3 regions of the Solibacillus sp. FSL H8-0523 genome follow, and region 3 is predicted to be linked to each of the others. Evidence: a T-box and tRNA genes for the amino acid it is inferred to sense, from the RefSeq annotation. Region 3 holds a T-box; the other regions hold tRNA genes.
The links. A T-box is a leader RNA that pairs with one kind of tRNA and senses whether it is charged. The one in region 3 lies ahead of alaS (alanine--tRNA ligase), so its partner is inferred to be a tRNA-Ala.
Positions count from the first base shown of each region.

Region 1 (9,912 bases), 1.4 Mb from region 3:
GGCTAATAAAAGCCGCAGCTAGCGAGCATGTGAGTGCCAACTATGATTTGGCGATGCTCTATTTAGAAACAGGTCACCACGAAACAGGTCTGAAATGGCTCAAACGTGCTGCTATTCAAAACCACGCACAAGCACAGCTACAGCTCGGCTTTTTAGCGTTAGGTGACGAGCAAACACTGCCAAACTATATAGAAGCGTTTAAATGGTTTCAATCAGCAACCAACCAAAATCTTGCAGAAGCTGAATTCCAGCTCGGACTTCTTTATGAAAAAGGCCGTGGCACACCAATTAATTACGACGAAGCCCGCCGCTGCTACCGTTTAGCTGCCGAGCAAAATCATATTGACGCACAATATCATTTAGGCAATATTTTCGATAAGGGCCTTGGTACAAAGCAAGATGCTAGCGAAGCCATCAAATGGATTACACATGCAGCAAAAGGTAATCATATCAAAGCTCAGTTTCAGTTAGGGCAAATGTATGCCAATGGAGAAGGCGCCGCACAAGACTACCAAGAAGCAGCAAAATGGTATCGCGTCGCCGCTCAGCGTGGTCATATTAAAGCACAATTCCAACTAGGGATGTTTTATAAGAAGGGCCTTGGCGTTGCACAGGACTATACCGAAGCAACAAGGTGGCTCAAGCAAGCAATTGAACAGGATTTATAACATAAAGAGGAGGCGCCCAAATTAGGGTACCTCCTCTTATTTATGCTTGTACCGCTTCCATTGTTTCAGAAAACACGCGTACAGACTGCTCAGTATTTACATCTAATCCTTGTTCTTGTAACGCTTCACCAATCGCAATAATTCCTTCTTCAAGCATCGCTGCTGTTGTATTCCCCATATGTCCGATACGAAACGCCTTGCCTGCTAAATGCGCGAGTGCCCCTGCAACAATGACTCCACGACTTGCTAAGCTCACACGGAATGTTGCATCCTCCACACCTTCTGGATACAACATACAGCTTAATGTCGGTGCAGCCACGTCTTCATTTGCAAGTGCGGTCATACCATAAACGCCAAGTGCCGCACGCACCGCCTTACCAAACGCCACATGACGCGCCTCACGAGCCTTCATACCTTCTTCAAGAACGATTTGTAAGGCGACATCTAATGCGTAAATTAAGTTCACTGGCGGTGTTGCAAAATACATAGCCGGGTTGCCCATAATCGGACGCCAGTTGTCAATATCCGCATAATAAGCTGGGATCGTTTCCATCGCCGCACGTGCTGCAAGAGCCGTTTTACTAAATGCCACAAGTGCTAATCCAGGTGGAATCCCAATTGCTTTTTGTGAGCCAGTTAATACAACATCAATTTTATAGGCTTCATGTCCACCATAAGCTTTACTCATATCCTCATCCATTGCGGCAGTAGCAACAACGCCATCCACAATGGCAAGCGCACCACTCGCTTTAATAATCGGAATAAGCGTGTCTAAATCTGAAGCCACTCCTGTAGACGTATCCGCGTGCGTAATCGTCACCGCTTTATACGCTTTTTCTTTTACTTTTTGCTCGACTAAAGCCGGATCCACACGTTTGCCCCATTCAGACTGAAGCACATCGACTTCAATGCCAAATGCTTTAGCAAGCGGTGTGAAACGGTCCCCGAAGTAGCCATGACTAATAACAAGTAGACGCTCACCACGTGCCACGGTGTTGACAATGGCCATTTCCATTGCGAGTGTTCCTGAACCCGCCACAATATACACTTCGCCATCTGTACGGAAAAGCTTTTTCGTATTTCCAATTGCTCGTTTAAATACTTCAACAAAGCGTGGATCCGTATGTCCTCTTGTTTCACTTGCTAACGCATCATAAATTTCATCAACAACCGGTGTTGGCCCTGGTACAAGTAATAGCTCCTGATTTTTCATGCGATGATCCCCTTTTGAGAATAAGAAAATGCCCTTCTAGCCCCATCCTAACTAGAAAGACATTCTCTTCAATTTATTTAATACCCCTAAGTTTTACATTTATCTAATGGGAGGCAAATCCCAAGCTAACCCGCTTTCCAATTCGGTTTAGCGATTTATAGTAGAGAGATGTTCAAAGTGTGTATCCATGAGTGGAAAAATGTTAATGCGCTACTTATCGAATTTTCATTTGGACTTTGCTTCGGCATAACAAAGTTCTACTAAACGACCGTTCCCCAACAGTGTTTTAAAAATAAGTGTTCGCCCATTAATATTTTTGTTATTTAAATACCCCGTTTATGCAAATCAATCTTAAACAAATTGCTCTGTCTCAGTAGATCCAGACATAGCAGTTGTAGACGATGTACCACCCGAAATTGTTTGTGATACTTCATCAAAGTAACCAGTACCAACTTCACGTTGGTGACGAGTTGCTGTGTAACCTTTTGATTCTGCAGCAAACTCAGCTTGTTGTAATTTTGAGTATGCAGCCATACCATTATCTTTGTAATCATGAGCAAGCTCGAACATACCAAAGTTTAAGCTGTGGAAACCAGCAAGTGTAATGAATTGGAACTTGTAACCAAGTTTTCCTAATTCACGTTGGTACTCAGCGATTTCTTCATCTGATAATTTTGCTTTCCAGTTGAATGAAGGCGAGCAGTTGTACGCTAACATTTTACCTGGGAACTCCGCATGAATTGCTGCTGCGAATTCACGTGCTTCCTCTAATGATGGGTGAGATGTCTCACACCAAATTAAATCTGCATACGGTGCATATGCTAAACCACGAGCAATTGCTTGCTTAATACCTGGTTTCGTACGGTAGAAACCTTCTGGCGTACGCTCACCCGTAATGAAATCAGCATCACGCGGGTCAATATCACTCGTCACCATATCTGCTGCATCTGCATCGGTACGAGCGATTAAGATCGTATCAACGTCCATTACGTCAGCCGCAAGTCGAGCTGCAATCAAGTTACGTACCGCATTTTGTGTAGGAAGTAATACTTTACCACCTAAGTGTCCGCATTTTTTCTCAGAAGCTAATTGGTCTTCTAAGTGAACGCCTGAAGCGCCTGATTCGATCATACCTTTTACTAGTTCGAACACGTTTAACGGACCACCAAAACCTGCTTCCGCATCTGCTACGATTGGCGCGAACCAGTCGAAGCCATCTTCACGGCCTTCTGCATGATCGATTTGATCAGCGCGTTGTAGTGCTTGGTTAATACGTTTCACTACTGCTGGTACAGAGTTTGCTGGATATAATGATTGGTCTGGATACATTTGACCAGAAAGGTTTGCATCAGCCGCTACTTGCCACCCCGATAAGTAGATTGCTTGTAAACCCGCTTTTACTTGTTGTACCGCTTGATTACCAGTTAAAGCACCTAACGCATTGATAAACGGCTCTTCGTGTAAAGAGTTCCATAAACGAGCTGCACCCTTTTTAGCTAATGTTTGCTCTTGGATTACTGAACCTTGTAGCTTTACAACCTCTTCAGCTGTATAACCACGCTCAATACCCTCCCAGCGTTTGTTTTCTGCCCATGATTTTTGTAAAGCTTCAATTCTTTCTTGACGAGTTGTCATAATCATTTCCACCTTCCCCATTGTGTATAAAAATTCTGTTAAAAAAACAATAAACTTACTGTTCCATAACAGGTGTTCTTCATGTAACATAATATATAACAGAATAATTAATTTTTCATTATTTTCTGATAAAATAACTGTATTGGATGACGAAATACTAAATAGGAAGGATGAATTACAAAATTTGTATAATACAGAAGGGGTGGAGTACATTTGAATTTAAAGAATATAGACGTGGGGAAAAATGTATTGGAACAATATAAAGTTATTTTAGAAGATTGGATTCCGAGTGATGCCTCGATAGCAATTGCAGTAAATGATACGTACATTTACTTCCGTTCAGGCCATCATAACTTTTCATTAACAATGGGTTCACGTGTCCCTGAAGACAGCATTGCTTATAAAGTATTACACGAAAAGAAAAAAATTGATGCGGTTATGGACAACACGCTATTTGAAACACCCTACTACGCTATAGGATACCCCATTACAATTAATAATGAATTCGGTGCCTTAGTCGTTGTCTTACCTCCTCTATTCAAAGTAGAAGGGCCAGATCTGTATCAATTTTTAACTGGCAAACAAGACGAAGACTGGATTCCTGTTCCAATCGAACAAATTTCCTACATCGAAAGCCTACAAAAACGTACTTGGTTCTATTCAAATAAACAGCAATACAAAACGACAGTTACGTTAAAGGAATTACAAACAAGGCTTCCAGGTACATTTATTCGCATTCATCGTTCTTATATTATTAACATATTTTTCATTAAAAAAATCACACGTGATGTCGCATCAAACTTTATCATTCAATTAAAGGATGGAAATGAACTACCTGTGAGCCAATCTTATATTAATCAATTACGTACAGTTTTAGAATTTTAACTTAATCTAGCACCCCATCTTAATAGAGGTACAGAAGTTTTTCGAGTACACTTGAGAAAAATCTGGACGCAATTACATCGAGGCGTAATTGATTATGCATTATTGAAAACACAAAAAAACCACTGATTTCTCAGTGGTTTTACGATTACCTAGCGACGTCCTACTCTCACAGGGGGAAACCCCCAACTACCATCGGCGCTAAAGAGCTTAACTTCTGTGTTCGGTATGGGAACAGGTGTGACCTCTTTGCCATCATCACTAGATTATTTGAAAGAATTATTCTTTCAAAACTGGATAAACGTTTCATTGATGTTCATAAATTGTGGTTAAGTCCTCGACCGATTAGTATTCGTCAGCTCCACACATCACTGCGCTTCCACCTCGAACCTATCTACCTGATCGTCTTTCAGGGGTCTTACTTACTTGCGTAATGGGAAATCTCATCTTGAGGGGGGCTTCATGCTTAGATGCTTTCAGCACTTATCCCGTCCACACATAGCTACCCAGCGATGCTCTTGGCAGAACAACTGGTACACCAGCGGTGTGTCCATCCCGGTCCTCTCGTACTAAGGACAGCTCCTCTCAAATTTCCTACGCCCACGACGGATAGGGACCGAACTGTCTCACGACGTTCTGAACCCAGCTCGCGTACCGCTTTAATGGGCGAACAGCCCAACCCTTGGGACCGACTACAGCCCCAGGATGCGATGAGCCGACATCGAGGTGCCAAACCTCCCCGTCGATGTGGACTCTTGGGGGAGATAAGCCTGTTATCCCCGGGGTAGCTTTTATCCGTTGAGCGATGGCCCTTCCATGCGGAACCACCGGATCACTAAGCCCGTCTTTCGACCCTGCTCGACTTGTAGGTCTCGCAGTCAAGCTCCCTTATGCCTTTACACTCTACGAATGATTTCCAACCATTCTGAGGGAACCTTTGGGCGCCTCCGTTACTCTTTAGGAGGCGACCGCCCCAGTCAAACTGTCCGCCTGACACTGTCTCCTACCCCGCTAAGGGGCATGGGTTAGAAGTTCAATACAACCAGGGTAGTATCCCACTGACGCCTCCTCCGAAGCTGGCGCTCCGGGATCTCTGGCTCCTACCTATCCTGTACAAGTTGTACCAAAATTCAATATCAGGCTACAGTAAAGCTCCACGGGGTCTTTCCGTCCTGTCGCGGGTAACCTGCATCTTCACAGGTACTATAATTTCACCGAGTCTCTCGTTGAGACAGTGCCCAGATCGTTACGCCTTTCGTGCGGGTCGGAACTTACCCGACAAGGAATTTCGCTACCTTAGGACCGTTATAGTTACGGCCGCCGTTTACTGGGGCTTCAATTCGCAGCTTCGCTTGCGCTAACCACTCCTCTTAACCTTCCAGCACCGGGCAGGCGTCAGCCCCTATACGTCACCTTACGGTTTTGCAGAGACCTGTGTTTTTGCTAAACAGTCGCCTGGGCCTATTCACTGCGGCTCTCTCACGCTTGCACGCTAACAGAGCACCCCTTCTCCCGAAGTTACGGGGTCATTTTGCCGAGTTCCTTAACGAGAGTTCTCTCGCACACCTTAGGATTCTCTCCTCGACTACCTGTGTCGGTTTGCGGTACGGGCACCTCTCACCTCGATAGAGGCTTTTCTTGGCAGTGTGAAATCAGGAACTTCGTCCATACGGACTCGTCATCACAGCTCAATGTTAAAGTATGCGGATTTGCCTACATACACACCTTACTGCTTGAACACGCGCAACCAACGGCGTGCTTACCCTATCCTACTGCGTCCCCCCATTTCTCAAACGGTGAGGAGGTGGTACAGGAATATCAACCTGTTGTCCATCGCCTACGCCTATCGGCCTCGGCTTAGGTCCCGACTAACCCTGAGCGGACGAGCCTTCCTCAGGAAACCTTAGTCATACGGTGGACGGGATTCTCACCCGTCTTTCGCTACTCATACCGGCATTCTCACTTCTAAGCGCTCCACCAGTCCTTCCGGTCTGACTTCAACGCCCTTAGAACGCTCTCCTACCACGCATCCTATTGGATGCATCCACAGCTTCGGTGAATCGTTTAGCCCCGATACATTTTCGGCGCAGCGTCACTCGACCAGTGAGCTATTACGCACTCTTTAAATGATGGCTGCTTCTAAGCCAACATCCTGGTTGTCTAAGCAACGCCACATCCTTTTCCACTTAACGATTACTTTGGGACCTTAGCTGGTGGTCTGGGCTGTTTCCCTCTTGACTACGGATCTTATCACTCGCAGTCTGACTCCCGTGTATAAATATCTGGCATTCGGAGTTTGTCTGAATTCGGTAAAGCGAGATGCCCCCCTAGTCCAAACAGTGCTCTACCTCCAGTATTCTCAATCACGAGGCTAGCCCTAAAGCTATTTCGGAGAGAACCAGCTATCTCCAGGTTCGATTGGAATTTCTCCGCTACCCACACCTCATCCCCGCACTTTTCAACGTGCGTGGGTTCGGGCCTCCAGTAAGTGTTACCTCACCTTCACCCTGGACATGGGTAGATCACCTGGTTTCGGGTCTACGACCACGTACTAATTCGCCCTATTCAGACTCGCTTTCGCTGCGGCTCCGTCTTCTCAACTTAACCTCGCACGTAATCGTAACTCGCCGGTTCATTCTACAAAAGGCACGCTATCACCCATTAACGGGCTCTAACTACTTGTAGGCACACGGTTTCAGGATCTATTTCACTCCCCTTCCGGGGTGCTTTTCACCTTTCCCTCACGGTACTGGTTCACTATCGGTCACTAGGTAGTATTTAGCCTTGGGAGATGGTCCTCCCGGATTCCGACGGAATTTCACGTGTTCCGCCGTACTCAGGATCCACTCAGGAGGGAATAACTTTTGGGCTACAGGGCTTTTACCTTATTTTGCGGACCTTTCCAAGTCGCTTCGCCTAAATCATTCTTTTGTAACTCCGTATTGAGTGTCCTACAACCCCAAAGAGCAAGCTCTTTGGTTTGGGCTCTTCCCGTTTCGCTCGCCGCTACTCAGGGAATCGAATTTTCTTTCTGTTCCTGCAGGTACTTAGATGTTTCAGTTCCCTGCGTCTGTCTCAAACACGCTATGAATTCACGTGAGTGTACTATCCGATTAAAGATAGTGGGTTCCCCCATTCGGAAATCCCCGGATCAAAGCTTACTTACAGCTCCCCGAGGCATATCGGTGTTAGTGCCGTCCTTCATCGACTCCTAGTGCCAAGGCATCCACCGTGCGCCCTTATTAACTTAACCAAAAGTTAAACTTAAATCAAAAGATTTAAGATTTTAAGGATATTGCACGACCAATTTCTTGATCTATTGTTTGTTTATTACTTATCAATGTCGTTTTATCCAGTTTTCAAAGAACAAAAAAATTGGTGGAGCCTAGCGGGATCGAACCGCTGACCTCCTGCGTGCAAGGCAGGCGCTCTCCCAGCTGAGCTAAGGCCCCAATATTATGGGTATAAGAGGTATATAAAGAATTTATATGGTGGGCCTAAATGGACTCGAACCATCGACCTCACGCTTATCAGGCGTGCGCTCTAACCAGCTGAGCTATAGGCCCTCTTAGAAGTATATAAAATTCATTCATAAACCTTCAAAACTGAACAGCAAACGTTAATGAGTATCTTCTCCAAGAGAAGATTTCCGAAATAATCCTTAGAAAGGAGGTGATCCAGCCGCACCTTCCGATACGGCTACCTTGTTACGACTTCACCCCAATCATCTATCCCACCTTCGGCGGCTGGCTCCATAAAGGTTACCTCACCGACTTCGGGTGTTACAAACTCTCGTGGTGTGACGGGCGGTGTGTACAAGGCCCGGGAACGTATTCACCGTGGCATGCTGATCCACGATTACTAGCGATTCCGGCTTCATGTAGGCGAGTTGCAGCCTACAATCCGAACTGAGAACGATTTTATCGGATTAGCTCCCCCTCGCGGGTTGGCAACCGTTTGTATCGTCCATTGTAGCACGTGTGTAGCCCAGGTCATAAGGGGCATGATGATTTGACGTCATCCCCACCTTCCTCCGGTTTATCACCGGCAGTCTCCTTAGAGTGCCCAACTAAATGATGGCAACTAAGAACAAGGGTTGCGCTCGTTGCGGGACTTAACCCAACATCTCACGACACGAGCTGACGACAACCATGCACCACCTGTCACCGTTGTCCCCGAAGGGAAAACTGTATCTCTACAGTGGTCAATGGGATGTCAAGACCTGGTAAGGTTCTTCGCGTTGCTTCGAATTAAACCACATGCTCCACCGCTTGTGCGGGCCCCCGTCAATTCCTTTGAGTTTCAGTCTTGCGACCGTACTCCCCAGGCGGAGTGCTTAATGCGTTAGCTGCAGCACTGAGGGGCGGAAACCCCCCAACACTTAGCACTCATCGTTTACGGCGTGGACTACCAGGGTATCTAATCCTGTTTGCTCCCCACGCTTTCGCGCCTCAGTGTCAGTTACAGACCAGATAGTCGCCTTCGCCACTGGTGTTCCTCCAAATCTCTACGCATTTCACCGCTACACTTGGAATTCCACTATCCTCTTCTGCACTCAAGTTCCCCAGTTTCCAATGACCCTCCCCGGTTGAGCCGGGGGCTTTCACATCAGACTTAAGGAACCACCTGCGCGCGCTTTACGCCCAATAATTCCGGACAACGCTTGCCACCTACGTATTACCGCGGCTGCTGGCACGTAGTTAGCCGTGGCTTTCTAACAAGGTACCGTCAAGGTAGCGCCAGTTACTACGCTACTTGTTCTTCCCTTGCAACAGAGTTTTACGAACCGAAATCCTTCTTCACTCACGCGGCGTTGCTCCATCAGACTTTCGTCCATTGTGGAAGATTCCCTACTGCTGCCTCCCGTAGGAGTCTGGGCCGTGTCTCAGTCCCAGTGTGGCCGATCACCCTCTCAGGTCGGCTACGCATCGTTGCCTTGGTGAGCCGTTACCTCACCAACTAGCTAATGCGCCGCGGGTCCATCCTATAGTGATAGCCGAAACCATCTTTCAACTTCAAAACATGTGTTTCGAAGTATTATCCGGTATTAGCTCCGGTTTCCCGAAGTTATCCCAGTCTATAGGGTAGGTTACCCACGTGTTACTCACCCGTCCGCCGCTAAATCAGAGAGAAGCAAGCTTCTCTAATCATTCGCTCGACTTGCATGTATTAGGCACGCCGCCAGCGTTCGTCCTGAGCCAGGATCAAACTCTCCATAATAGTTAGTTTGAAAGCTCATTTGCTTTGCTAGCGATCCAACTAATTAAAGTTGAAATCTATTGTTTGTTTCATTTAAGAAACTTGTTTTTCATTAACGTTGCTTGTTCAGTTTTCAAGGTTCATGGTGGAGCCTAGCGGGATCGAACCGCTGACCTCCTGCGTGCAAGGCAGGCGCTCTCCCAGCTGAGCTAAGGCCCCATAAAATGGTCGGAATGACAGGATTCGAACCTACGACCCCTTGGTCCCAAACCAAGTGCTCTACCAAGCTGAGCTACATTCCGGAAAATTGGTGCG
Region 1 covers NZ_CP150291.1:108,580-118,491, reverse strand. Annotated here, with positions in the region: gene NSQ62_RS00590 (tetratricopeptide repeat protein) at 1-668, shown strand, start outside; gene NSQ62_RS00585 (alanine--glyoxylate aminotransferase family protein) at 709-1,881, opposite strand; gene aceA (isocitrate lyase) at 2,233-3,516, opposite strand; gene NSQ62_RS00575 (LytTR family DNA-binding domain-containing protein) at 3,766-4,401, shown strand; rRNA gene rrf (5S ribosomal RNA) at 4,549-4,664, opposite strand; rRNA gene NSQ62_RS00565 (23S ribosomal RNA) at 4,724-7,651, opposite strand; tRNA gene NSQ62_RS00560 (tRNA-Ala) at 7,775-7,850, opposite strand; tRNA gene NSQ62_RS00555 (tRNA-Ile) at 7,888-7,964, opposite strand; rRNA gene NSQ62_RS00550 (16S ribosomal RNA) at 8,064-9,618, opposite strand; tRNA gene NSQ62_RS00545 (tRNA-Ala) at 9,741-9,816, opposite strand; tRNA gene NSQ62_RS00540 (tRNA-Pro) at 9,823-9,899, opposite strand; tRNA gene NSQ62_RS00535 (tRNA-Arg) at 9,906-9,912, opposite strand, start outside.
Region 1: it has a tRNA-Ala gene. The T-box ahead of alaS (alanine--tRNA ligase) is inferred to sense a tRNA for this amino acid. The anticodon was not compared.

Region 2 (9,912 bases), 1.5 Mb from region 3:
CCGCCGTTTCAAACGTCAATTTTCCTAACGTAGCTATCACATCTGTGCTTGTCCCGTAATAACTCATCGTAAACTCAAGCTTTACTTCTGACTCGCCATCTTTAACGGTTTCTGTCGCTTTAACCTTCGCATTTTTAAACATGCCATAAAGCATCGTGTTATCACCAATCGCTAAATTGGCCTTCATATCCTTAAATATTTTTTCAACCTCAGCTTGTGCTTCCGCTGCTGAAACCTTTGTTAATTTTGCGTCAAATGTTGTTTTGTACGCACTCATTCCAGTAACAATGACATTTTTTAAAGTATTATTTAAATCGGCCTCTTTAACCGCCTCAACATCTACAGCATCCCCACCAACAAATTCATTATTTACTTCAAAACTAAGCGTTACGTCTGCCGCGAATGCACTGTCTGCTACTACGACACTTGCTGGTACAGCCACTAAAGCTGCTAATATTTTTTTCGATTGGTTCATGTGTAACACATCTCCTTCTCGCTTCTAGTTATCTACAAAATCACATTACTAATATTATCGGCATATATCCCATATTTTAGAATAAAATTGCGCAATGTATTATGAAAAAGTCCAGTTCCTAAAAAAGAATTAGACCAACTTTCTAACACTTTCGCCATTTGCACGAAAAGTGTACACATGCTACAGTCAAATATAACCAGAAAACTAGGAGGTTTAATTATGAAACGATATGTTACCGTAATCCTATGTGCCATTTTTTTGCTGAGTGGTCTGCTCTTACCTCTACAAAAAGCCGAAGCAAAGCGCATTTTCAGTGATGTTTCAACCACGCATTTTGCCTATGATGCAATTAAATGGGCCTATGATTTTAATATTGTGAATGGCTACGAAGATGGCACCTTCCGCCCAAATCAGGCTGTTACCGAGCAGCAATTTGCGCAATTACTAGTGAAATATTTTGATTTAGATCCTGTCACTGACGAACTATTAAAGTACTCTAATAAGGAAATAGCATCGGATGCCAATTACAATACACTCGCCGCTTATCAAGTACCACTGAATGGCTATTTTGATAATAAAATTCGTGATCATGCCGTTAAGCGTGGCACGGTGGCTCATGCACTTGCATACATATTAAATGGGGATGTAAGCTTAGACAAATCGATTCGTTTCTTAATCGATCACCATATTTCATCAGGGCAAAACCCGAAATACGAAAACACAAATATCCAACGTTTCTTCGGTACAACGAATAATTTAACACGCGCGCAGCTTGTTGCCTTCTTCTATAAGCTACAAGCAAAAAGCTTTTTCTACATCTCACCAAATGCTGAAAACAGCTTTGAAAATATCGAAGCATTTACACTTAATAAACGCGCAAATCTAGCACGTAACACACTCGACAAATCGCTACGTAAAGGCTCGAACTGGTCATCAGAAGCCAACACAAAGCCTTCAAAAACCTGGAATGGTGAATACACGTACTTTTACACATATGGTAAGGGCGACTTAGACGTACTTGGCCGGATCCTCACAATTACCAACAGTTCAAAAACAGGCTTTGACGTCACATACTATACGTATGATGGCTGGAGCTCCGGTACAGTAGAAGGTACAGCAACGGCTACCTCTGACACAAAAGCGCGCATGAACAAAACGAGCGCCGGTGAACGCTGCGTTATCGAATTTGAAAAGGTCGGCATCCGTTCTATTAAAACAACCGAGTTTTACTGCGAAGCTGGGCGCGATAAAGGCACGAATTTTAACGGCACATTATCACTAGAAAAATAAAAAGGTTAGCGCTCGTATATGGGCGCTAACCTTTTCGCTTCTATTTCCCTTAAATTAAAACAACAAAAAAACACACCGCAAATGCGATGTGCTTTCTTCTCAAGTGTATGACCCGTACGGGATTCGAACCCGTGTTACCGCCGTGAAAGGGCGGTGTCTTAACCACTTGACCAACGGGCCAATGGCTCCGAAGGCAGGACTCGAACCTGCGACCTGCCGGTTAACAGCCGGATGCTCTACCAACTGAGCTACTTCGGAACAATACAATAAATACTATGGTGGGCCTAAATGGACTCGAACCATCGACCTCACGCTTATCAGGCGTGCGCTCTAACCAGCTGAGCTATAGGCCCATAATATGGTGGGTTTGGACGGAATCGAACCGCCGACACTTAGAGCTTCAATCTAATGCTCTACCAACTGAGCTACAAACCCACAAAAAAAATGGCGGTCCCGACCGGGATCGAACCGGCGATCTCCTGCGTGACAGGCAGGCATGTTAACCGCTACACCACGGGACCAACATATTATGTATTGCTTATTGAATTAAAAATGGAGGAGGTAGAGGGATTCGAACCCCCGCGCGGTGTTACCCGCCTGTCGGTTTTCAAGACCGATCCCTTCAGCCGAACTTGGGTATACCTCCAAAAGGAAAACAAAATATATGGTGGAGCCTAGCGGGATCGAACCGCTGACCTCCTGCGTGCAAGGCAGGCGCTCTCCCAGCTGAGCTAAGGCCCCATAAAATGGTCGGAATGACAGGATTCGAACCTACGACCCCTTGGTCCCAAACCAAGTGCTCTACCAAGCTGAGCTACATTCCGAATTTGTCATAAATATATAATGGTGCGCTCGACAGGACTTGAACCTACAACCTTCTGATTCGTAGTCAGATGCTCTATCCAATTGAGCTACGAGCGCTATAATTTTTTTGTTTTAAATAACTAAAAATGGTGCCGAGGGCCGGAATCGAACCGGCACGGTGATCACTCACCGCAGGATTTTAAGTCCTGTGCGTCTGCCAGTTCCGCCACCCCGGCATTTTTGGAGCGGAAGACGAGGTTCGAACTCGCGACCCCCACCTTGGCAAGGTGGTGTTCTACCACTGAACTACTTCCGCAAAAATGCATAGATATTTTTATTCTGACAAGTTATGAAATTAAAAAAAACTGGTGAGCCATGAAGGACTCGAACCTTCGACCCTCTGATTAAAAGTCAGATGCTCTACCAACTGAGCTAATGGCTCTCTAAAGTGGTGCCGGCGAAAGGAGTCGAACCCTCGACCTACTGATTACAAGTCAGTTGCTCTACCAACTGAGCTACACCGGCAATTTAGAAATGGTGGAGGATGACGGGCTCGAACCGCCGACCCCCTGCTTGTAAGGCAGGTGCTCTCCCAGCTGAGCTAATCCTCCTGGGTATAAAATAAGCGAAGCGACGTCCTACTCTCACAGGGGGAAACCCCCAACTACCATCGGCGCTAAAGAGCTTAACTTCTGTGTTCGGTATGGGAACAGGTGTGACCTCTTTGCCATCGTCACTTCACTTATTAAGTTGAAAGAATTTATTCTTTCAAAACTGGATAAACGTTTCATTGATGTTCATAAATTGTGGTTAAGTCCTCGACCGATTAGTATTCGTCAGCTCCACACATCACTGCGCTTCCACCTCGAACCTATCTACCTGATCGTCTTTCAGGGGTCTTACTTACTTGCGTAATGGGAAATCTCATCTTGAGGGGGGCTTCATGCTTAGATGCTTTCAGCACTTATCCCGTCCACACATAGCTACCCAGCGATGCTCTTGGCAGAACAACTGGTACACCAGCGGTGTGTCCATCCCGGTCCTCTCGTACTAAGGACAGCTCCTCTCAAATTTCCTACGCCCACGACGGATAGGGACCGAACTGTCTCACGACGTTCTGAACCCAGCTCGCGTACCGCTTTAATGGGCGAACAGCCCAACCCTTGGGACCGACTACAGCCCCAGGATGCGATGAGCCGACATCGAGGTGCCAAACCTCCCCGTCGATGTGGACTCTTGGGGGAGATAAGCCTGTTATCCCCGGGGTAGCTTTTATCCGTTGAGCGATGGCCCTTCCATGCGGAACCACCGGATCACTAAGCCCGTCTTTCGACCCTGCTCGACTTGTAGGTCTCGCAGTCAAGCTCCCTTATGCCTTTACACTCTACGAATGATTTCCAACCATTCTGAGGGAACCTTTGGGCGCCTCCGTTACTCTTTAGGAGGCGACCGCCCCAGTCAAACTGTCCGCCTGACACTGTCTCCTACCCCGCTAAGGGGCATGGGTTAGAAGTTCAATACAACCAGGGTAGTATCCCACTGACGCCTCCTCCGAAGCTGGCGCTCCGGGATCTCTGGCTCCTACCTATCCTGTACAAGTTGTACCAAAATTCAATATCAGGCTACAGTAAAGCTCCACGGGGTCTTTCCGTCCTGTCGCGGGTAACCTGCATCTTCACAGGTACTATAATTTCACCGAGTCTCTCGTTGAGACAGTGCCCAGATCGTTACGCCTTTCGTGCGGGTCGGAACTTACCCGACAAGGAATTTCGCTACCTTAGGACCGTTATAGTTACGGCCGCCGTTTACTGGGGCTTCAATTCGCAGCTTCGCTTGCGCTAACCACTCCTCTTAACCTTCCAGCACCGGGCAGGCGTCAGCCCCTATACGTCACCTTACGGTTTTGCAGAGACCTGTGTTTTTGCTAAACAGTCGCCTGGGCCTATTCACTGCGGCTCTCTCACGCTTGCACGCTAACAGAGCACCCCTTCTCCCGAAGTTACGGGGTCATTTTGCCGAGTTCCTTAACGAGAGTTCTCTCGCACACCTTAGGATTCTCTCCTCGACTACCTGTGTCGGTTTGCGGTACGGGCACCTCTCACCTCGATAGAGGCTTTTCTTGGCAGTGTGAAATCAGGAACTTCGTCCATACGGACTCGTCATCACAGCTCAATGTTAAAGTATGCGGATTTGCCTACATACACACCTTACTGCTTGAACACGCGCAACCAACGGCGTGCTTACCCTATCCTACTGCGTCCCCCCATTTCTCAAACGGTGAGGAGGTGGTACAGGAATATCAACCTGTTGTCCATCGCCTACGCCTATCGGCCTCGGCTTAGGTCCCGACTAACCCTGAGCGGACGAGCCTTCCTCAGGAAACCTTAGTCATACGGTGGACGGGATTCTCACCCGTCTTTCGCTACTCATACCGGCATTCTCACTTCTAAGCGCTCCACCAGTCCTTCCGGTCTGACTTCAACGCCCTTAGAACGCTCTCCTACCACGCATCCTATTGGATGCATCCACAGCTTCGGTGAATCGTTTAGCCCCGATACATTTTCGGCGCAGCGTCACTCGACCAGTGAGCTATTACGCACTCTTTAAATGATGGCTGCTTCTAAGCCAACATCCTGGTTGTCTAAGCAACGCCACATCCTTTTCCACTTAACGATTACTTTGGGACCTTAGCTGGTGGTCTGGGCTGTTTCCCTCTTGACTACGGATCTTATCACTCGCAGTCTGACTCCCGTGTATAAATATCTGGCATTCGGAGTTTGTCTGAATTCGGTAAAGCGAGATGCCCCCCTAGTCCAAACAGTGCTCTACCTCCAGTATTCTCAATCACGAGGCTAGCCCTAAAGCTATTTCGGAGAGAACCAGCTATCTCCAGGTTCGATTGGAATTTCTCCGCTACCCACACCTCATCCCCGCACTTTTCAACGTGCGTGGGTTCGGGCCTCCAGTAAGTGTTACCTCACCTTCACCCTGGACATGGGTAGATCACCTGGTTTCGGGTCTACGACCACGTACTAATTCGCCCTATTCAGACTCGCTTTCGCTGCGGCTCCGTCTTCTCAACTTAACCTCGCACGTAATCGTAACTCGCCGGTTCATTCTACAAAAGGCACGCTATCACCCATTAACGGGCTCTAACTACTTGTAGGCACACGGTTTCAGGATCTATTTCACTCCCCTTCCGGGGTGCTTTTCACCTTTCCCTCACGGTACTGGTTCACTATCGGTCACTAGGTAGTATTTAGCCTTGGGAGATGGTCCTCCCGGATTCCGACGGAATTTCACGTGTTCCGCCGTACTCAGGATCCACTCAGGAGGGAATAACTTTTGGGCTACAGGGCTTTTACCTTATTTTGCGGACCTTTCCAAGTCGCTTCGCCTAAATCATTCTTTTGTAACTCCGTATTGAGTGTCCTACAACCCCAAAGAGCAAGCTCTTTGGTTTGGGCTCTTCCCGTTTCGCTCGCCGCTACTCAGGGAATCGAATTTTCTTTCTGTTCCTGCAGGTACTTAGATGTTTCAGTTCCCTGCGTCTGTCTCAAACACGCTATGAATTCACGTGAGTGTACTATCCGATTAAAGATAGTGGGTTCCCCCATTCGGAAATCCCCGGATCAAAGCTTACTTACAGCTCCCCGAGGCATATCGGTGTTAGTGCCGTCCTTCATCGACTCCTAGTGCCAAGGCATCCACCGTGCGCCCTTATTAACTTAACCAAAAGTTAAACTTAAATCAAAAGATTTAAGATTTTAAGGATATTGCACGACCAATTTCTTGATCTATTGTTTGTTTATTACTTATCAATGTCGTTTTATCCAGTTTTCAAAGAACAAAAAAAATTGGTGGAGCCTAGCGGGATCGAACCGCTGACCTCCTGCGTGCAAGGCAGGCGCTCTCCCAGCTGAGCTAAGGCCCCAATATTATGGGTATAAGAGGTATATAAAGAATTTATATGGTGGGCCTAAATGGACTCGAACCATCGACCTCACGCTTATCAGGCGTGCGCTCTAACCAGCTGAGCTATAGGCCCTCTTAGAAGTATATAAAATTCATTCATAAACCTTCAAAACTGAACAGCAAACGTTAATGAGTATCTTTCCCATGGAAAGATTTCCGAAATAATCCTTAGAAAGGAGGTGATCCAGCCGCACCTTCCGATACGGCTACCTTGTTACGACTTCACCCCAATCATCTATCCCACCTTCGGCGGCTGGCTCCATAAAGGTTACCTCACCGACTTCGGGTGTTACAAACTCTCGTGGTGTGACGGGCGGTGTGTACAAGGCCCGGGAACGTATTCACCGTGGCATGCTGATCCACGATTACTAGCGATTCCGGCTTCATGTAGGCGAGTTGCAGCCTACAATCCGAACTGAGAACGATTTTATCGGATTAGCTCCCCCTCGCGGGTTGGCAACCGTTTGTATCGTCCATTGTAGCACGTGTGTAGCCCAGGTCATAAGGGGCATGATGATTTGACGTCATCCCCACCTTCCTCCGGTTTATCACCGGCAGTCTCCTTAGAGTGCCCAACTAAATGATGGCAACTAAGAACAAGGGTTGCGCTCGTTGCGGGACTTAACCCAACATCTCACGACACGAGCTGACGACAACCATGCACCACCTGTCACCGTTGTCCCCGAAGGGAAAACTGTATCTCTACAGTGGTCAATGGGATGTCAAGACCTGGTAAGGTTCTTCGCGTTGCTTCGAATTAAACCACATGCTCCACCGCTTGTGCGGGCCCCCGTCAATTCCTTTGAGTTTCAGTCTTGCGACCGTACTCCCCAGGCGGAGTGCTTAATGCGTTAGCTGCAGCACTGAGGGGCGGAAACCCCCCAACACTTAGCACTCATCGTTTACGGCGTGGACTACCAGGGTATCTAATCCTGTTTGCTCCCCACGCTTTCGCGCCTCAGTGTCAGTTACAGACCAGATAGTCGCCTTCGCCACTGGTGTTCCTCCAAATCTCTACGCATTTCACCGCTACACTTGGAATTCCACTATCCTCTTCTGCACTCAAGTTCCCCAGTTTCCAATGACCCTCCCCGGTTGAGCCGGGGGCTTTCACATCAGACTTAAGGAACCACCTGCGCGCGCTTTACGCCCAATAATTCCGGACAACGCTTGCCACCTACGTATTACCGCGGCTGCTGGCACGTAGTTAGCCGTGGCTTTCTAACAAGGTACCGTCAAGGTAGCGCCAGTTACTACGCTACTTGTTCTTCCCTTGCAACAGAGTTTTACGAACCGAAATCCTTCTTCACTCACGCGGCGTTGCTCCATCAGACTTTCGTCCATTGTGGAAGATTCCCTACTGCTGCCTCCCGTAGGAGTCTGGGCCGTGTCTCAGTCCCAGTGTGGCCGATCACCCTCTCAGGTCGGCTACGCATCGTTGCCTTGGTGAGCCGTTACCTCACCAACTAGCTAATGCGCCGCGGGTCCATCCTATAGTGATAGCAAAACCATCTTTTAACTTTCGAACATGAGTTCAAAAGTATTATCCGGTATTAGCTCCGGTTTCCCGAAGTTATCCCAGTCTATAGGGTAGGTTACCCACGTGTTACTCACCCGTCCGCCGCTAACGAAAATTCGGTGCAAGCACCAAAAATTCGTCCGCTCGACTTGCATGTATTAGGCACGCCGCCAGCGTTCGTCCTGAGCCAGGATCAAACTCTCCATAATAGTTAGTTTGAAAGCTCATTTGCTTTGCTAGCGATTCAACTAATTAAAGTTGAAATCTATTGTTTGTTTCATTTAAGAAACTTGTTTTTCATTAACGTTGCTTGTTCAGTTTTCAAGGTTCATGTTGCGTTTTGTTTCGCTTTGTTATCAGCTCGTTGCTGACGACTATTAGAATATTACACGCCTTTTCAAAAACCGTCAACACTTTTTAAAAACTTTTTTCATTATTTTTTTTTGCTACTAGTTTCTACTTATTTAAATAGTTTTTCATTTTTTCATAACTATTTTCTATAGCCAAAGTGTATATCTATTTTTCTATGCCTTTTTTGATTATTCGCGTTATATAATTTAATTAGAAAAGGAGTGATTCATTTTGAAAGAAACATTTATTGATTATGTGAAAAAAATGCAAAACTACTCTGAGGCGCTGTCGGTGATTTTTTGGGATATGCGTACAGGGGCTCCGAAAAAGGGTTTACCGCAGCGCGCTGAAGTAATTGGAACATTGTCTGCTGAGTTATTTGCACTGCAAACAAGTGATGCACTTGGACAGTTACTAACGCAGCTAGAAAATGAAGAATTAGATTTTGTGACGCGTCGTTTATATGAAGAAGTGAAAAAAGGCTATGATGAGTCGAAAAAAATTCCGGCTGATGAATTTAAGGCTTATACCATTTTGAAAGCCAAGTCAGAAGCGGCTTGGGAAGAGGCTAAAGCGAAGTCGGATTTCTCTATTTTCTTACCTTATCTACAGGAAGTCATTGATTATCAAAAGCGCTTTGTTGGCTATTGGGGCATTAAAAACGGCTCGGCCTACAATACTTTGCTTGATAAATACGAGCCCGATATGACGACAGATCTGCTCGATCAGCTATTTGGCGAACTTAAAGCGACGATTGTTCCATTGGTGAAAGCCATTGAGGCATCACCAAACAAACCGGATACTTCGGTTCTATTTAAACACTTCCCGAAAGCTGGTCAACATGCGGCTTCACTAGAGCTCTTAACGCAACTTGGCTATGATTTCGATGCGGGACGCTTGGATGAAACCGTGCATCCATTTATGATCGGCTTAAATAGCGGGGACATTCGTGTAACGACAAAATATGATGAAGCAGACTTCCGTTCTGCAGTATTTGGCACAATCCACGAATGTGGCCATGCTTTATACGAACAAAACATTGACCCGAAGCTGAATGGTCTACCGCTTTCTACAGGTGCTTCAATGGGGATTCATGAGTCGCAGTCATTATTCTACGAAAACATTGTCGGACGTAACGAAAACTTCTGGAAACATAATTTCGCTATTTTACAAAAGCACTCCCCTGCACAGTTCGGCGATGTAGCTGTAGATGACTTCTTAAAGGCCATTAACTTCTCTGCGCCTTCATTTATTCGAATTGAAGCAGACGAACTCACTTACCCGCTTCATATAATGATTCGCTATGAAATTGAACGTGAGATTTTCAATGGGGATCTACAAGCAACAGATTTACCACGCGTTTGGGACGATAAATACGAGGAATATTTAGGCATTCGCCCTGCAAATGATGCAGAAGGTGTGCTACAAGATATGCACTGGAGTGACGGCAGCTTTGGTTACTTCCCTAGCTATGCGCTAGGCTTCATGTACGCGGCGC
Region 2 covers NZ_CP150291.1:193,487-203,398, reverse strand. Annotated here, with positions in the region: gene NSQ62_RS01050 (S-layer homology domain-containing protein) at 1-475, opposite strand, end outside; gene NSQ62_RS01045 (S-layer homology domain-containing protein) at 695-1,765, shown strand; tRNA gene NSQ62_RS01040 (tRNA-Glu) at 1,874-1,945, opposite strand; tRNA gene NSQ62_RS01035 (tRNA-Asn) at 1,948-2,023, opposite strand; tRNA gene NSQ62_RS01030 (tRNA-Ile) at 2,042-2,118, opposite strand; tRNA gene NSQ62_RS01025 (tRNA-Phe) at 2,125-2,200, opposite strand; tRNA gene NSQ62_RS01020 (tRNA-Asp) at 2,211-2,286, opposite strand; tRNA gene NSQ62_RS01015 (tRNA-Ser) at 2,319-2,411, opposite strand; tRNA gene NSQ62_RS01010 (tRNA-Ala) at 2,431-2,506, opposite strand; tRNA gene NSQ62_RS01005 (tRNA-Pro) at 2,513-2,589, opposite strand; tRNA gene NSQ62_RS01000 (tRNA-Arg) at 2,610-2,686, opposite strand; tRNA gene NSQ62_RS00995 (tRNA-Leu) at 2,717-2,805, opposite strand; tRNA gene NSQ62_RS00990 (tRNA-Gly) at 2,811-2,885, opposite strand; tRNA gene NSQ62_RS00985 (tRNA-Lys) at 2,936-3,011, opposite strand; tRNA gene NSQ62_RS00980 (tRNA-Thr) at 3,019-3,094, opposite strand; tRNA gene NSQ62_RS00975 (tRNA-Val) at 3,105-3,180, opposite strand; rRNA gene rrf (5S ribosomal RNA) at 3,195-3,310, opposite strand; rRNA gene NSQ62_RS00965 (23S ribosomal RNA) at 3,376-6,303, opposite strand; tRNA gene NSQ62_RS00960 (tRNA-Ala) at 6,428-6,503, opposite strand; tRNA gene NSQ62_RS00955 (tRNA-Ile) at 6,541-6,617, opposite strand; rRNA gene NSQ62_RS00950 (16S ribosomal RNA) at 6,717-8,272, opposite strand; gene NSQ62_RS00945 (carboxypeptidase M32) at 8,646-9,912, shown strand, end outside.
Region 2: it has a tRNA-Ala gene. The T-box ahead of alaS (alanine--tRNA ligase) is inferred to sense a tRNA for this amino acid. The anticodon was not compared.

Region 3 (9,912 bases):
CGTCCGAAATCGGATGTCAGTAAATGTAAATGAAAAGGTTTTCAAAACTAAAAAAGAGGTGCACATACAGTGGATTACATTTGGGGTATCATTGGTATTCTTGTCGTGATCGGTATTGCGATCACGTTGTCAAGCAATCGTAAAGCGATTCAGTGGAGAATCATTTTATCAGGTTTAGTCGTACAACTTATTTTTGCTTTTATCGTACTGAAATGGTCAGCAGGCCGTGAAGCATTGATGAAGCTTTCAGAAGGTGTACAAAAATTAATTAGCTATGCGAACGAAGGGGTAACTTTCGTATTCGGCGGCTTAGCAAATCCAGATAACGTAGGATTCGTATTTGCGATGAGCGTATTAACAATTATTATTTTCTTCTCATCTTTAATCGCAGTTCTTTATTACTTAGGAATTATGCAATTTATTATTAAAATTATTGGTGGTTTCTTATCAAAAGTATTAGGAACTACAAAAGCAGAATCAGTAAACGCTGCGGCTAACATTTTCGTTGGTCAAACGGAAGCGCCACTTGTAATTCGTCCATTCTTAAATAAAATGACGAAATCGCAAATGTTCGCAGTAATGACAGGTGGTCTTGCATCTGTATCGGGTTCTGTATTAATTGGTTATTCATTATTAGGTGTTCCTTTAGAATATTTATTAGCAGCAAGCTTCATGGCTGCACCAGCCGGTTTAATCATGGCGAAATTAATGATTCCAGAAACAGAAGAAGTGAATGAGGACGACTTCAAATTAGAGCGTAACTCAGAAGCGACAAACGTAATTGATGCAGCGGCTCAAGGTGCATCAGATGGTATGAAATTAGCAGTTAACGTTGGAGCAATGTTATTATGCTTCATCGCATTAATCGCCTTATTAAATGGTATTTTAGGCGGCGTATTTGGTATCTTCGGTTTAGATAACGTAACATTAGAAGGTATTTTAGGTTATGTCTTTGCTCCACTTGCGTTTGCAATCGGTGTTCCTTGGGAAGAGGCAGTTCGCGCGGGTTCATTTATCGGTCAAAAATTAATCTTAAATGAATTTGTTGCATATTCTAACTTCGGTCCAGTGATTGGTGAATTATCTGATAAAACAGGTATCATCATTTCATTCGCACTTTGCGGTTTCGCAAACTTAAGCTCTATGGGTATTTTAATCGGTGGACTTGGTGGAATGGCACCAGACAAACGTAGCTTGATCGCTAAACTTGCTGTAAAAGCAGTAGTAGCGGGTACGTTAGCATCATTATTATCTGCTGCAATCGCAGGTATGTTCTTATAATTAGTAAAGGCTATTTGAAGGTGCAACTTCAAATAGCCTTTTTTTTAATACTGAATTTCCGAGGCTAATTGTTCCAGTGTTGTGCGATTTGATAAAAGGTAACCACGATTTTGTTTTGTTAAATAGCCAGCTTCGGTAAACTGCGCTAGAACAAAAAGTAAGTGGCGGTAAGATACGCCTAAGTATTCACATACCTCGGTATGCTTTTCTTTGTAAAAATCATGGTCAGATGACAGTAATATAAATGAAGCGAGCCGGTTTTCAAGTGGATACGCTTGGTTTTGTGTATATTTGGCGGTCATATTTGTCGTTTTTGAACTTAGAAACAGACAGAGCATTTTTAAAAACACGGGATCAGTTAATAGTTTATCTTTCACATCACGGAACGGGATCACAAGGCAAATCGTTTTTGTGACGGTTTGAATCCCTTTTGAATAGCGTGCTTCGTTTAATAATTCAATTTCACCCATAATGGTAGGGGACGTTAAAAATTCGATTAACGAGATTTTGCCATTTTTATGCGTAATGTAAAGTTTCGCTTTGCCTTCTACCATGTAATAAAGCGCTTCAGGATAGGACTGCTCGTAAAATATATATTCGCCTTTCTCAAATTCATATACCTGAATAAATGGTGAAATATCAAATGAAAAAAAGTGAGAAATCGGGTAGTTCTGTATATAATGAATCGCTTCATCATGTGCTAACTTTCTCAAAGTATAATGCAACTCCTAATTAAAAAATATGAGATATCTCACATTATTGTAAAATGTATCGTGCTAAAATTCAATGTATTAGAATTTGTAAAAAAGGAAGGTTTTGTATGAACGAACAACGCTGGTTAGCGAAGAACTTTTTTATGTTTTTTGCGACTTGGGGTATTTTTATTGCTTACTGGACAGGTTGGCTGATCAATGATAAAGAGCTTTCAGTTTCAGACGCAAGTATTATTATGGGTTTCGGACTCGTTGCACGAGCGATTTCGACGATGTTTATTTTCCCGTATGTCTCAAAAATTATGAGTAATAAACATGTGTTAATATTTTTTACGCTTACATCATTAATTGTCACGATTTTATATATTCCGGTGAATTCATTTGCAGGTCTATTTATTATTACGATGTTATTTAGTGTGTTTTATCCAGCGCTTTTACCAGCTGTAGAAAGCAGTGCCTCTACATTAATGCAGCATGGTAAAGTACATTATGGTAAAGCACGTTCACTGGGTTCATTTGGCTATGTGGTTGCGGTGTTAATTATTAGTATGTTAACTGGCGTTTACGGTGAGCAAACGATTTTATGGCTGATGATTTTAGGGTTAACAGCATTACTCATCATTCAATTAATGCCAGCACCACCAATGTTAAGTGTTTTACCGAAGCAGGAAAAATCAAACTCCATTTCGATGAAAGACTTGTTTAAAATGAAAAGTTTTGTCGTTGTTTTAATTGTAGTGATCTTACTGCAAGGGGCACACGCATCGTATTACAACTATGGTTATATTTATTTACAAGAATTAAATGTCAGTGCCTTTTATATTGGCATGATTTTAAATGTCGCGGTCATCTTTGAAATTTTATATTTCTTAAAAGCAGACACATTTTTAACAAAGTGGAAGCCATCTTCATTACTTCTATTAGCAGCAGTTGGTTCGACATTACGCTGGATTTTAGTTTACGCGTTCCCGAATATGCCAGTATTCGTTGTATCGCAAGCACTACATGCACTGTCGTTTGCAATGGCGCACTATGCATTTATTCAGTACATTACAAAAGCATTACCGAAAGAACAAATTCCTAACGCACAGGGCATGTATTCCGCTTTAGCGATGAGCTTAAGTGCGGCGCTTTTGACGTTATTAGGTGGAGCGTTATACGAAATTGAACCGGGCTTAGCCTTCTTAGGAATGATCATCTTTACAGTACCGGCCATCTTCCTAATTATTTTTACGAAAAAACGTTTCGATTATTAACAAGTGGCGATTGACAGTAGGTTTTCATTTTTCTATAATAAACAAAGAATATAAATGAAAACGATGATGGAACAAGTACGTAATCGTAACCATGTATAGAAAGAGATTTCTTGGCTGAAAAAATCTCCATGACACATTACCGAAAGCTACTCCAGAGTGCAGCTAATTCCTGCCGTGTGCTTACGTTACAAGCATCTGAGATATAACGACTTATCGTTATAAATTAGGGTGGTACCACGAGCTAACAGTCTTCGTCCCTTTGTATGGGATGGAGGCTTTTTTTATTGGTATTTCCATCATCTTCAACATTACTAGGAGGAAAAACACATGACTAAAACATTGACAGCATCAGAAATTCGTCGTCTTTACCTTGACTTCTTTAAAGAAAAGGGCCACCACGTTGAGCCTTCAGCACCACTAGTACCTATTAATGACCCATCATTATTATGGATTAACTCAGGGGTAGCGACATTAAAGCCTTACTTCGATGGCCGTATTATTCCGGATAACCCACGTATTACGAATGCCCAAAAATCAATTCGTACAAACGATATCGAAAACGTAGGAAAAACAGCACGTCACCATACATTCTTTGAAATGTTAGGGAACTTCTCAATCGGTGATTACTTCAAAAAAGAATCCATCCACTATGCTTGGGAATTTTTAACGGATCCAAAGTGGATGGGCTTTGAACCAGAAAAATTATCAATTACGGTTCACCCTGAAGATGAAGAAGCGTATAACGTATGGCACGAAGAAATTGGTATTCCAAAAGAGCGTTTAATCCGCTTGGAAGGTAACTTCTGGGATATCGGTGAGGGTCCATCTGGTCCAAACTCTGAAATTTTCTATGACCGCGGCGAAGATTACGCATTCGGTGCACCAGAAGAAGAGTTATACACAGGTGGGGAAAACGAGCGTTACTTAGAAATTTGGAACCTTGTATTTTCTCAGTTCAACCACAACCCAGATAACACATACACACCACTACCAAAGCAAAACATTGATACAGGTATGGGCTTAGAGCGTATCGTTTCAGTTGTACAAAATGTACCAACAAACTTTGATACGGATCTATTCATGCCAATTATCGAAAAAACAGAAGAATTCGCTAATCGTAAATACAAACGTCCAGGCGAAGTGGATTTAAAAGAAATTTTCGGTTCAGCTGAAGATATTAACACACCATTTAAAGTTATCGCGGACCACATCCGTACAGTCGCATTCGCGATCGGTGACGGTGCCTTACCATCAAACGAAGGTCGTGGCTATGTATTACGCCGTCTGTTACGTCGTGCGGTACGTTACGCAAAACAAATCGGCATCGACAAGCCATTCATGTATAAATTAGTACCAACTGTTGGCGCAATCATGCAAGATTTCTATCCAGAAGTAACAGAAAAACAAGAATTTATCGAGCGTGTAATTAAAAATGAAGAAGATCGTTTCCACGAAACATTAGACGGTGGTTTAGCGATTCTATCTGAAGTAATGGACGCACAAAAAGCGAAAAATGAATTAGTTATCCCAGGTGCAATTGCTTTCAAATTATATGACACATACGGTTTCCCAGTGGAATTAACAGAAGAGTACGCTGAGGAAGCGGGCATGACAGTTGACCACGCTGGCTTTGAAACATCAATGGAAGCGCAACGTAACCGTGCACGTAACGCACGTGCAGACGTTGACTCAATGCAAGTACAAGACGGCGTGTTAGCCAACTTAAAACAACAATCGACATTCATCTATAATGCGGTTGCAGCACAAGCAACTGTTGCAGCAATCGTTGTAAATGGTCAAGAAACAAACACAGCTTCTGAAGGTGAGGAAGCATTAGTTATCCTATCTGAAACACCATTCTACGCAGAAATGGGTGGTCAAATCGCAGATACAGGTGTGATTGAATCAGATACATTCAAAGCAATCGTTAAAGATGTACAAAAAGCGCCAAATGGTCAACCATTACACACAGTTGTTGTGGAATCAGGTGAAATGAACGTAGGCGACGTGGCAACTGCAAAAGTTGACGAAGCAAAACGTAAATTAATCCTTAAAAACCATACAGCGACGCACCTTATGCACCGTGCATTAAAAGATGTATTAGGCGATCACGTAGCACAAGCAGGTTCTTATGTAGGTCCTGACCGTCTACGTTTTGACTTCTCTCACTTCGGTGGCGCAACAAAAGAAGAGCTTGCTCAAGTAGAACGCGCAGTAAATGAAAAAATCTGGGAAGATATTGAAGTAGTTATTCAAGAAATGGATATCGATTCAGCAAAAGCAATGGGTGCTATGGCATTATTCGGCGAAAAATACGGAGATGTTGTACGCGTAGTTGCGGTTTCAGATTACTCAATCGAGCTTTGCGGTGGCTTACACGTATCTCGTTCATCAGAAATCGGTATTTTCAAAATCGTTTCTGAAGGTGGTATCGGTGCCGGAACGCGTCGTATTGAAGCGGTAACGGGTAAAGCGGCATACGAAGCAATCAAAGAAGAAGAAGCAGTTCTTAACGAAGCTGCTGCATTATTAAAAGCAAACGCGAAAGACGTTGCAACTCGCGTTGCAACTTTACAAGCAGATTACAAAGAATTACAACGTGAAAATGATTCATTATCACAAAAAATTGCTAATGCTCAAGCAGGCGCGGTACTAGATGCAGCACAACAAATCGGTGATGTAACAGTACTTGCAACACGCGTTGACGCAAAAGACAATAACCAATTACGTCAAATGATGGATGATTTGAAAGAAAAAATGTCGAAAGCTGTTATCGTTTTAGGTGCAGTTGATGGCGAAAAAGTCATGCTTGTTGCAGGCGTAACAAAAGATATCGTAGGCGGTAATTACCACGCTGGTAACATTGTGAAAATGGTTGCAGAAGCAACAGGTGGTAAAGGTGGCGGTCGTCCAGATATGGCGATGGCTGGTGCGAAAGATGCTTCGAAGTTAGATGAAGCGTTAGCAAACGTATATGAGCATGTGAAATCTTTATAATATTGAAAAATTAGTTGAAGCATATTTGATGTGCTTGCGCGAATAAGTTATAATAGTAAAAACGGAGATGGGGTCTGACTCCATCTCTTTATTGCTGAAAGCGAGGTGCTGGTCTTGAGTTCTTTCGATCAAACAATGAAATTCAGTTTCTCTGAAGAGTCTATGGAACAAGAAGTAAAGCAAGTGATGTTGAAGGTGTATACGTCTCTAGAAGAAAAAGGTTACAATCCAACAAATCAAATTGTAGGGTATCTCTTATCTGGTGACCCGGCATACATCCCTCGCCACCAGGACGCGCGTAATTTAATCCGCAAGCTCGAGCGTGATGAAATATTAGAAGAGCTCGTGAAATTTTATATTAGAAAGAATACTGAGGCGGAAAAATGAAAATTATGGGTTTAGACGTTGGCTCAAAAACAATCGGAATCGCAATTAGTGATGCATTCGGTTGGACAGCGCAAGGGATCGAAACGGTAAAAATTAATGAAGCGATCGGCGAATTCGGCATTGAACGAATTAAAGCGCTTGTAAAAGAGCATAATGTCACTGAATTCGTTGTGGGCTTTCCAAAAAACATGAATAATACAGTGGGTCCTCGTGGGGAAGCTTCGCAGAACTATAAAACGCTACTAGAAGAGACGTTTGGTTTCCCTGTCAAGTTGTGGGATGAGCGTTTAACAACGATGGCTGCAGAGCGCGTGCTAATCGAAGCAGATGTAAGCCGCAAAAAACGTAAACAAGTCATTGATAAAATGGCTGCTGTTATGATTTTACAAGGTTATTTAGATAGCCGAAACTAATGATTTCATGCTTTAAGAGGCAATACTATTAAGTTGAAAATAAATATTGCTTAAAATAAGGCTTTTTTGTACTGAAATACAAAAGCTTTATGTATAATAAGGTGAACCTTCAATCAGTGGTGCTTTTGTGCCACTGATTGTTAGCTTTCACCAAGCGGGCCCACGGGTACTATTTGTAAACAGAAGCTTTAAATTTATTTAAATCTTACTGCCGCTTAGATGGGTGAATGAAGCAATACTAGGCAATGCCTAAATATTATGAAGAGGTGACGATTATGTCAGAACAACAACAAAACAACATTACAGTAGTAGATGAAAACGGTAACGAACAACTTTGCGAAATTTTACACACATTTGAATCAGAAGAATTCGGTAAATCATACGTTCTTTATTCTTTAGTAGGTGCTGAAGAAGATGAAGATGGTGCTGTAGAAATCTTTGCATCGGCTTTCGTACCAGCTGAAAACGGTGAAGATGGTGAGTTATCTCCAATCGAAACTGAAGCAGAATGGGATTTAATCGAAGAAGTATTAAATCAAATCGAAGACGAATTAGGCGAAGAAGAATAATTCATTCGACAAAGGGCCTGTCCGAAATTTATTTTCGGTACAGGCCTTTCGTTATTTAGGAGGAACAACAATGGAAGAAAATACATTTATTTTACAAACAGAAGATGGCGGAGAGCAAGCGTGCCGCGTTGTCTTTACATTTGATTCAGACGAGCATTCGTATGTATTGTTTTCACTTGTAGGTGATGACGATGCGGGTATTTCTGCACTACGTTATGAGCTTGATGAAAACGGTGAAATGGCTGGCTTCTCTGATATTGAAACAGATGAAGAGTGGGCTATGGTCGAAGAAGTAATGAACACAGTCGTTTCTGAGTTCGGTGAAGATCAAGCGAATTATTTCACGATTACAAACGAAGCTGATGAAGAAGTGATGTGTCAAATTTTACACCGTTTTGAAAATGTAGGCAAAAGCTATTTATTCTACGCAATCGTAGAAGACGATGAGCCGCAGCTTGATGAAGTGTTCGCATCGGCGTATATCGCAGGTGACAACGGTGAAGTAGCTGACCTATTACCGATCGAAACAGATGCGGAATGGGCAATGGTTGAAGAAGTTCTTAATTCTTTAGCACAAAACTAATTAAAAGCGTCTTAGGAGTTCTTTTTCCTAAGATGCTTTTTTTTATTCCGTTTATTCAGTTTGGTACTTGTTGATTTTATCCGTTCTGCTACGCTACGGGGGACGCTTTCCTGGGGGCGTGGCTCCAACTAAATGTACTGCGCCTCTTACGGCGGCACAGTACATTGGATTTTCCGCGCACGCTTAATCCCCTGGGAGTCGCCCCCTTCGCTTCGCGTCACTCTACTTTTTACACAGTAAGCTTTATAACGAAAAAATACAGCGAATAAATGGAAAAGTTATACCTTAGAATAAGGGTACTTTTAATCAAAGAAAATGTAGAAAAAGAAAACTCCGATTGAATTCTAATATATAGTAGCCAATTGGTTTAAAGTATACTTAATTAATATGGAAAAATTTTTTCACCACCGGCCGCCTCGCGGTAGCGCAAGCGGCTTGATTTTAAGCTCTCTTACTTTATAACAAGGGAAAAATGAAGAATTGGTGGGCCTCGCAAACGGCAATAAAGGCAGAGATTAAGTCACGTATCACGAGGCTTTAGCGCTGTCTTGCCGCAGCCCACCAATTAATCAAGTGAAATTCTATTAGAAAAAGCAACACCGATATATGGTGATGAGCCAAAAAATGTCTAAAAATACGGGTTAAATTACTGGCAATAATTCCTTCTAGAGGAAAGCTGTGATTGTTTTATTGTATCAACACGCTTTTTTTTGTATCATTATGAAAGAGAATAAGGGGGGACTCCCGTGCTAGATGAAAATTCAAAGCAAGAAATGTTCAATAAAATGAAAGAGCGTAAAGGAGAGGTGAAAACCGTGCGTAGAATTGTTGGGGTCATCGCGCTTGTCGTTCTTATCATACTCGCTATTGCAGGTTATTCAGGCTATAACTATGTAACGTCGGCATTAGAGCCAGTGGATCCAGAATCAAACAAAAAAGTGGAAGTAGAAATTCCAATGGGTTCGGGTATTACACTAATTTCGAGTATTTTAGAGGAAAAAGGCATTATTCAAGACGCACGAATTTTTAAATATTATACGAAATTTAAAAATGAATCGGCGTTCCAAGCTGGTAATTATTCGTTAACACAGTCCATGACGCTCGATGAAATTATCGAAAGCTTAAAAACAGGTCGTGTGTATCGTGAGCCGGTATTTACGGTGACGGTACCTGAGGGGTTAACGTTAGATCAAATTGCTGATGTAGTTGAAAAGAAAACGTCACATAGTGCAGAAAAGTTCATGGCACGCGTGACAGACAAAACGTTCATCGAGCAGCTGATAATAGAATTCCCAGAGTTACTGACAGAAGACATTTTAAATGAAAACATTCGTTATGCGTTAGAAGGGTATTTATATCCTGCAACGTATCCTTTCTTTGAGGAAGACCCATCACTTGATGAAGTCATTAAAACGATGTTAACGTCTATGAATACGATTGTGTCAGAGTACGCGGCTATTTTAGAAGAAAAACAACTGTCAGTGCATGAATTGCTAACATTTGCGTCACTTTTAGAAGAAGAGGCAACGGCAAAAACTGACCGTGAAACGATTGCAAGTGTCTTCTATAACCGTATGGATATTGGCATGCCATTACAAACAGACCCGACTGTACTTTATGCAATTGGTTCGCATAAAGACCGTGTGCTGTACGAGGATTTAGAAGTTCAAAATCCATATAATACGTACGTGAATACGGGCTTACCACCAGGAC
Region 3 covers NZ_CP150291.1:2,849,770-2,859,681, reverse strand. Annotated here, with positions in the region: gene NSQ62_RS14225 (NupC/NupG family nucleoside CNT transporter) at 70-1,281, shown strand; gene yeiL (transcriptional regulator YeiL) at 1,326-1,994, opposite strand; gene NSQ62_RS14215 (3-phenylpropionate MFS transporter) at 2,102-3,250, shown strand; T-box leader at 3,305-3,512, shown strand; gene alaS (alanine--tRNA ligase) at 3,578-6,247, shown strand; gene NSQ62_RS14205 (IreB family regulatory phosphoprotein) at 6,362-6,634, shown strand; gene ruvX (Holliday junction resolvase RuvX) at 6,631-7,047, shown strand; gene NSQ62_RS14195 (DUF1292 domain-containing protein) at 7,323-7,616, shown strand; gene NSQ62_RS14190 (DUF1292 domain-containing protein) at 7,687-8,199, shown strand; gene mltG (endolytic transglycosylase MltG) at 8,973-9,912, shown strand, end outside.